Regions from separate parts of the Megasphaera intestinihominis genome, predicted to be linked through region 2. Evidence: riboswitches for the same ligand, from Rfam matches in the RefSeq annotation. Region 2 holds a riboswitch; the other holds the start of a gene.
The links. A riboswitch is a leader RNA that binds a small molecule or an ion and turns the genes downstream of it on or off. The one in region 2 is predicted to bind FMN.

Region 1 (4,201 bases), on a different contig from region 2:
TTTGATGAGGTTGACCATTTCGATGGCGCTGGTAGCGACGTCGAAGCCTTTGTTGCCGGCTTTTGTGCCAGCCCGTTCGATGGCCTGTTCGATGTTTTCTGTCGTGATGACGCCGAACATGATGGGGATGCCCGTCTTGAGGGATGCCTGGGCGATGCCTTTGGCCGATTCACCGCAGACGAGGTCATAATGGCTGGTAGCGCCGCGGATGACGGCACCGAGGCAGATGACGGCGTCGTATTTACCCGATTCTGCCATTTTCTGGGCGATCAGAGGGATTTCAAAGGCGCCCGGGACCCAGGCCGTCGTAATGTCTGCGTCATCGACGCCATGACGATGGAGAGCGTCGTAAGCGCCGCCGAGGAGCTTGCTGCAGATGAATTCGTTGAAACGTGCGACGACGATGCCGAACTTCGCACCAGAACCGATTAATTTACCTTCTTTGACTTGTACCATTGTAAAACACTCCTATTCTGAAATATTATGTTAAAATCCATTTTCCAGCAGTTTTTCCATCGTCAGGCCCGAAGACGCCGACGACGGATGACCGACGGTAAAGCTATGGACATATTTCCCGATGACATCCGTTTCCAAATTGACGATAGCGCCCGGATGTTTATCCATGAGCGTCGTATTGGCCATGGTATGAGGGATGATGGAAACGGAAAATTGGCTGCTGCCGACGGATACGACAGTCAGGCTGATGCCGTCGATGGTGATAGAGCCTTTTTCGACGATGAACGGCTCCATGTCCTTGGGGATGGAAATGGTGATGACCCGGGCAATGCCATCGGTGGCAATGCGGGCGACGTGGCCGATGCCGTCGATATGGCCGCTGACGATATGACCGCCCAGGCGGCCGCCGACCTGCATGGCCCGTTCGAGGTTGACTTGGGAACCGCTCTTGATAGTGCTGAACGACGAGCGGCGCATGGTTTCATGCATGACGTCGGCCGAAAAGGTCGAGTCCGTCATATCCGTGACGGTCAGGCAGACGCCGTTGACGGCAATGCTGTCGCCGAGCTGCGTGCCTTCTAATACTTTGTGTGCCTGAATGGTCAGGCGGATGGAATCGGGGCGGCGGTCCATATGGGCAATCGTCCCCAGTTCCTCAATGATGCCAGTGAACATAGGCGCCCTCCCTGTTGGCATTATATGCCGTAATCAATACATTATTGTCATGGAGTTCTGCCGAATCGTAGACCAGCGGCAGGCATTCATCGAGTTCATCGACGCCGCAGCCGCCGACAGACGGCAGGGCTCCGGTCCCACCGATGACCTTGTCCCCCATGAAGGCATAGATCTTATCGACCAGGCGGGCATCGAAGAAGCTGCCCTGGACGGTACTGCCGCCTTCGACGAGGATGCTGGTCAGCCCTTCGTCGTGCAGGAGCTGCAAGGCGTCGGGCAGGTAGATGGTCTTGCCGTCCTGGAGCGGTGCCAGGATGACGCGGACGCCAGCCTCTTTCAGGGCTTTCATCTTCTCTACCGGGCACAGGGACGTCGTGACGATGATGGTCTGCGTCGTCTTATCGGTGACGACGAGCGAATTCAAAGGCGTCCGCCCTTTCGTATCCAGTACGATGCGCACGGGCTGATGCGGTGCATCCTGGCCGGGCCGTTCGATGCGGCTGGTCAAGAGGGGATTGTCCGTCAGGACCGTGTTGATGCCGACTAAGATGCCGTCATAGATGGAGCGCAGATAGTGACCGTAGCTGCGGGCCCATTCGTTGGTGATCCACTGGGATTTCCCCGTCCGTGAAGCTGTGCGGCCATCGAGGCTCTGGGCCAGTTTGATGGCGATGAACGGTTTCTGGACCATCATGTTCTTGATGAAGACTTCGTTGAGCTGAGCCGCTTCCTTCGACATGAGGCCGACTTCGACGGCGATGCCGGCTTTGCGCAGGATGGCCGCGCCTTTGCCAGCCACTAAGGGGTTGGGGTCGAGCATGGCCATGACGACTTTGCCGACGCCTTTTTCGACGAGGGTCCGGGCACACGGCGGCGTTCTCCCGTAATGGGCGCAAGGTTCGAGGGTCACATAGACCGTAGCCCCCTTCGCCCGTTCGCCAGCTTCACGCAATGCCCATACTTCGGCATGAGGCGTGCCGGCCTTATGATGGTATCCCGTGCCGACGATTTCGCCATCTTTGACGATGACGCAGCCGACGGCAGGATTGGGTGTCGTATAGCCCAGGGCGGTCTTTGCCAATTCCAGGGCTTTTTTCATATACTCTGCCGGTTCCAATGTATTCCTTCCCTTCTATTCAGATTCGCAAGATAAAAAAAGGCTATGGACGTAAGATTCCCATAGCCTTTTGAGCGCAACAAAAACACAATCTGTCGTCTTTTCCCATCCAGACTGTACTGTCGGTACCGAAATTGCATCGGTTCAACCCTTGCGGGTTAGCGGACTGTCACCGCCGGTCAGGAATTGAAAGCGCCGCTTTCTCACCTTGCCTCAAAGACTATCCTTATTCATTTGAACTACATGTATGATTTTAGCACATGAAAAGAAGAAATACAAGTCCTTATCGCAAGGACGCGATGGCAGCGGCCCGGTCGTCAGCTCCGAAGACGGCACTGCCGGCGACGAGGAAGGTCGCACCGGCGTCTTTGACGGCCTGGACGGTCTTGGCATTGACGCCGCCATCGACTTCGATGACAGCCGTCGTATTGCCGGCCTGTTCCAGAAGCGCCTTGGCCTGGCGGATCTTATCGACGGCATAAGGAATGAACTTCTGGCCGCCGAAGCCGGGGTTGACGCTCATGATGAGGATCATGTCCAGCTGCCCGGCCAGGCAGGACAAAGTCGATACGGGGGTCGCCGGGTTGAGGGCGACGCCGCCTTTCATGCCGGCTTCGTGGATCTGCTGCAGGACCCGGTCGAGATGGGTGCAGGCTTCCTGATGGACCGTGACGTACTGGACACCGGCAGCAGCCAGGCCGTCGATGTAGGTTTCCGGATGTTCTACCATGAGATGGGCATCGAAGGGCAGCTTGGTGCAGCTACGCAGAGCCTTGACGACGGGGACGCCAAAGGTCAGGTTCGGCACGAAATGGCCGTCCATCAAGTCGAGATGGATACAATCTGCCCCCTTCCGTTCGACGTCCTGAATGTCTTCAGCCAGGCGGGAGAAGTCCGCCGATAATATAGATGGGCAAATGGTTACCATGACTATCGTTTCCTTTCTGCAATGGAAGTGAGTATCTTACAGTATGTGTCATACCGTTCTTTCTGGATATGGCCGTCAGCGACGGCCTGTTTGACCGTACATTCCGGTTCGGACAGATGGAGACACGACGAGAACTTGCAGCCGCCGCTGTAGGGCAGCATGTCCGGGAAGAGGCGCAGGACTTCCTTCGGGTCGAGGTGCTCGAAGTCGAGAGAGCTGAATCCCGGCGTATCGACGACATACGTATCGCTGTCGAGGCGCATGATTTCCGAATGGCGTGTCGTATGGCGGCCGCGCTTGATCTTTTCGCTGACGGCGCCGACGGACAAGTCTTCCCGGCCCAGGATCTGGGACAGCAGGCTCGACTTGCCGACGCCCGACGGGCCGGAAAAGGCCGTCATGCGGTGGGGCAGCAGATTACGCAGGGTATCGAGGCCTTCGCCGGTCTTGGCCGACACGAGATAGACGTCATAGCCGCAGCGTTCATAAAAGGCCTTGTAGGATTCGGCCGTCTCCCGGTCCAGGTCGCACTTATTGAAGCACAGCGTCGGATGGATGCCGCCGTATTCACAGGTCATGAGCATCTTATCGACGAGGAACTGGTTCGGATCCGGCGACTTGGCCGCCATGATGACCAGGAGCTGGTCGATATTGGCCACGGCCGGCCGGCGTATCTGGTTGCGCCGGGGCAGCAGGGCTTCGATGACGCCCTTGTCCTGGCCCAGCTCGGTGATTTCCAGCTCGTCGCCGACGAGGATCTTCGCTTTCAGCAATTTGCCGCGGCGTCGGCACTCGATGAGCCCTTCCCGGCCGACATCGACGTAATAATAGCCGTTATAGTTCTTGATGACGCGTCCTTTTGTCATGTTCCTCCCCTTAGATATACTGGTCCTGTACTAACGAATTGTTGATGTATACTTTGACTCTCGTCTTGCCCGTGCCGCTGACGCTCTTAGAGATGTTGTCGCCGCCGGCCTGGCTGCGGTCATAGACGACGCGCGAGCCATTGTCGTCGGATACGACGA
Region 2 (4,201 bases):
GGCCACGAGAATAAGATTATACCAGCTCATCTGCCGGAGCCGGATGAGCAGCCCTGTACGGCGCTTCCGGGGGACCTTGCGGCGCTTCTTTCGGCGCCGAGGCTGGCGATACTGCTTGGTTTCCACCCAATCACCCTTTCTAAGAACAAGAGACTGAAAAAGTCTTACCCTATAGTATACCGTGCTTTGCTGGCAAGATAAAGTTTTTTTGTAAAATTCCTTTTAAAATGGGCGGCAGTTATATATAATAGAGGCACGACATTTTGTATCTTATCCGAGGGGGAACACGTATGCACTATGAAAAAATAACGACAGAAATCCTGGAAAAATTAAAGGCCATCGTCGGCCCGAAAGACGTCGTCACCGACGCCGACGCCATGCAGCCTTATTCCCATGACGAAGTGACCGACCCGGCTTACCATCACATGCCCGAAGCCGTCGTCTTTGCCGAAACAGCCCAGCAGGTCAGCGCCATCATCAAGCTGGCCAATGCCTGCCACTTCCCTGTCGTCCCCCGCGGGGCCGGCACGGGTCTGGCCTGCGGCGCCGTCCCGGAATACGGCGGCATCGTCTTGTCGCTGGAAAAGATGAACAAGATACTGGAAATCAATGAAGACGGCCTCTATGCCGTCGTCGAACCGGGTGTACGCACGTCGGACCTGCAGGAAGCGGCCGAAAAGAAAGGTCTCTTCTACGCCGGCGATCCGTGCAGCGGCGACTCGTGCTTCATCGGCGGCAACATCGCCACCAACGCCGGCGGCAACCGGGCCGTCAAATACGGGACGACGCGCCACCAGGTCTACAGCGTGGAAGTCGTCAACCCGACAGGGCGCATCGTCAACCTCGGCGCGCGCCTGCAGAAACAGTCGACAGGCTATTCCCTGGACCAGCTGGTCATCGGCTCCGAAGGGACCCTGGGCATCATCACCAAGGCGACGCTGAAGCTCCTGCCCAAGCCGAAGTACGCCCTCGACCTGCTGGCCATCTTCGACGACCGCCGCCAGGCCATGGGCGTCGTCACCAAAATCATCAAGGCCGGCATCACGCCGACGTGCGTCGAATTCATGGACAACATCACCATCAAGTCCGTCGAAAAATACCTCAATGAAAATCTCCAGGGCAGCGACAACGGCAACTACGTCATCGTCGAAGTCGAAGGGACCAGCGAAGACGACCTGGACGACAAGGCCGTCATCCTCGACGAAGTCTGCACGGAAAACGGCGCGTCGTCAGTCCTCGTCGCTGACCACAATAAGATCTGGCAGGCCCGCAAGGCCTTTGCCGAAGCCGTCCGCGCCGAAAGCCTCATCGTCTGCAAAGAAGACGTCGTCGTCCCTGTCGACCAGGAAGCGGCCCTCCTCGACGAAATCCTGCGCCTGGCCAAGAAATACAACCTGGTCACACGTATCGCCAGCCACGCCGGCGACGGCAACATTCACTTGAACATCCTCAAGAATGAAGATGCCACCTATGAAGACTGGGACCAGCGGGTCAAGGCCAACCAGCAGGAACTGTACAAATTCATTTATGCCCACGGCGGCCGCCTGTCCGGCGAACACGGCATCGGCTACAAGCGCAAGCATTTGATGGAAGAATTCACCGATCCCGGCGAACTGGAAATGATGAAGGCCATCAAGAAAGCCCTCGACCCGAACGACATCCTCAACCCGGGGAAAATCTTCGACGTCGACTAACTTGCAAAAATGAAAGTTACCTTGCAAAAATGAAAGTTACCGTGTATAATACATAACAGAACTGAATAAAACGTATATCTTCAGGGCAGGGTGAAATTCCCGATCGGCGGTATAGTCCGCGAACGCTACGGCGTAGGAGCCATTGGCTCGTGATTTGGTGCGATTCCAAAACCGACAGTATAGTCTGGATGGAAGAAGATGTGGCGTGCTGTTTCTGCAGCGTGCCTTTCCTTGCATGTCAAAGCCCTGTGCCTCATCGCCAGGGCTTTTTGAGTACCACCAACTATGGACAATACAGACTTTAAGGAGGTCTTTATTTTGACTACAGAAAAACGTAAATTCAACACTATCGAAGAAGCATTGGAAGAATTACAGGCCGGCCACGTCATCATCGTCACCGATGACCCGGACCGCGAAAACGAAGGCGACTTCATCTGCGCCGCCCAGTACTGCACGACAGAAAACATGAACTTCATGGCCAGCCACGGCAAGGGCCTGATCTGCATGCCCATGAGCATCGAATATGCCCATAAGCTCGGCCTGCCCCAGATGGTCAGCGAAAATACAGATAACCACGAAACGGCCTTCACTGTTTCCATCGACCACGTCGACACGACGACGGGCATCTCGGCTGTCGAACGCGCCCTGACGGCCCGCAAATGCGCTGAAGAATCGGCCCGTCCCGAAGACTTCCGCCGTCCTGGCCACAACTTCCCCCTCGTCGCCAAACGCGGCGGCGTCCTGACCCGCAACGGCCACACGGAAGCCACGGTCGACCTCATGCGCCTGGCCGGACTCAAACAGGTCGGCCTGTGCTGCGAAATCATGGCAGACGACGGCACGATGATGCGCACGCCGGACCTCTGGAAAATCGCCGACGAATACGGCCTGAAATTCATCACCATCCACGATCTCCAGAACTACTGCCGCCGCCACGATAAACACGTCATCCGCGAAGCCGTCGCCAAGATGCCGACGAAATACGGCGATTTCAAGATCTACGGCTACATCAACGACCTGACGGGCGAACATCACGTCGCTCTGGTCAAAGGCGAAATCGGCGACGGCAAGAACCTCTTGTGCCGCGTCCATTCTGAATGCCTTACAGGCGACGTCTTCGGCTCCCGCCGCTGTGACTGCGGTGAACAGCTGGCCGCTGCCCTGACACAGATCAACGCCGAAGGCCGGGGCATTCTCCTCTACATGCGCCAGGAAGGCCGTGGCATCGGCCTCATCAATAAACTCAAAGCCTATGTCCTCCAGGAACAGGGCTACGATACAGTCGAAGCCAACGAAAAACTCGGTTTCGCTCCGGACCTTCGCGAATACTGGATCGGTGCCCAGATTCTCCAGGACATGGGCGCTAAAGAAATCCGCCTGCTCACGAACAACCCGGAAAAAGTCTACGGCCTCGAAGGCTTCGGCGTCGAAATCGTAGAACGCGTCCCCATCGAAATGAAACCCCAGAAATTCGACGAATTCTACTTGGAAACGAAAAAGAATAAAATGGGCCACATCCTCCCCCATCTGCATTAAAAGCGAGTAAAAAAGGCGCTGTCGCATGAAGACAGCGCCTTTTTTAGCAGTGGCTCGTGGCTCGTGGTTTGTAAGAGCCGTCCTGAAAGCCTTTCTGGCCCACCAGGTACCGATAGGGTAGCTGCCAGAATGGACAGCTTAGCTGGCGGCCCGCCGATTTCCTTAATGTTCCTGCCGCAAGGTGAATTTGTCCTTGTGGTAATCGATGAGGCCTTCTTTTTTCATCTTGCTCAGTTCGGCCGATAAGGCGCTGCGGTCGACGGAGAGGAAGTCGGCCATCTGCTGGCGGTTGAAAGGCAGGACGAAGGTGGCCTTCCCTTTTTTCCGGGCCATGTCGGACAGGTAGAGCATGATTTTCTGGCGCGTCGAGCGCTGGGTCAGGTAGCGTATCTTTTCCGTAAGGAGGCGGTTCTTTTCGGCCATCAGAGCCAGGAGATTGCCTGTAAAACGAGCCTGGTCCGGCGTCAGGACCTGACCGGCATGGAGGATGTTGCCGACATAGACCTGCATGATGACCGCATCCGAGGCGGCGACGACGTCGACCGTCGCCGGCGCGTCAGGCAGACAGGCAAAGGCTTCGCCGAAAAAGAAGCCTGCCGGGATCTGGGACAGGATATTGCGGTTCCCCCAGTAATCTTCCTGGATGATGTGGACCGCCCCTTCCAGGACCAGTCCGATATAGGGGACGGCATCGCCGGAATAAAAGAGGAATTCCCCTTTCTCATATTTTTTCTTGCGTACCTTCAAGCGCTGCAAGAGCGGCAGGACATCGGCTTCGGCGACGCCGTGGAAGAGCGGCGACGTTTCAATGAGGGAAAGATATTGTTCCATGGAAAGACCTCCAAAAAAAGATGATAGTTGGAAAAACAACAGCTTATTTTTGCTCCATCGACTATACTTAGACCATAAAGGTCCCAAACCAGTTTGATGCATATACCACGATGGAGGAAATTATGATACGTAAAATTATA

Region 1: another riboswitch for FMN. It lies ahead of ribD (bifunctional diaminohydroxyphosphoribosylaminopyrimidine deaminase/5-amino-6-(5-phosphoribosylamino)uracil reductase RibD); the one in region 2 lies ahead of WMO23_RS04625 (bifunctional 3,4-dihydroxy-2-butanone-4-phosphate synthase/GTP cyclohydrolase II).

The regions. Positions count from the first base shown of each region.
Region 1 is NZ_JBBMEU010000037.1:15,788-19,988, reverse strand. Features, by position in the region: gene ribH (6,7-dimethyl-8-ribityllumazine synthase) at 1-456, opposite strand, end outside; gene WMO23_RS07265 (riboflavin synthase) at 487-1,131, opposite strand; gene ribD (bifunctional diaminohydroxyphosphoribosylaminopyrimidine deaminase/5-amino-6-(5-phosphoribosylamino)uracil reductase RibD) at 1,112-2,248, opposite strand; FMN riboswitch at 2,342-2,473, opposite strand; gene rpe (ribulose-phosphate 3-epimerase) at 2,532-3,176, opposite strand; gene rsgA (ribosome small subunit-dependent GTPase A) at 3,179-4,042, opposite strand; gene pknB (Stk1 family PASTA domain-containing Ser/Thr kinase) at 4,053-4,201, opposite strand, start outside.
Region 2 is NZ_JBBMEU010000019.1:29,953-34,153, forward strand. Features, by position in the region: gene WMO23_RS04615 (FtsB family cell division protein) at 1-126, opposite strand, end outside; gene WMO23_RS04620 (FAD-binding oxidoreductase) at 291-1,694, shown strand; FMN riboswitch at 1,767-1,898, shown strand; gene WMO23_RS04625 (bifunctional 3,4-dihydroxy-2-butanone-4-phosphate synthase/GTP cyclohydrolase II) at 2,013-3,230, shown strand; gene WMO23_RS04630 (Crp/Fnr family transcriptional regulator) at 3,393-4,061, opposite strand; gene WMO23_RS04635 (ATP-binding protein) at 4,184-4,201, shown strand, end outside.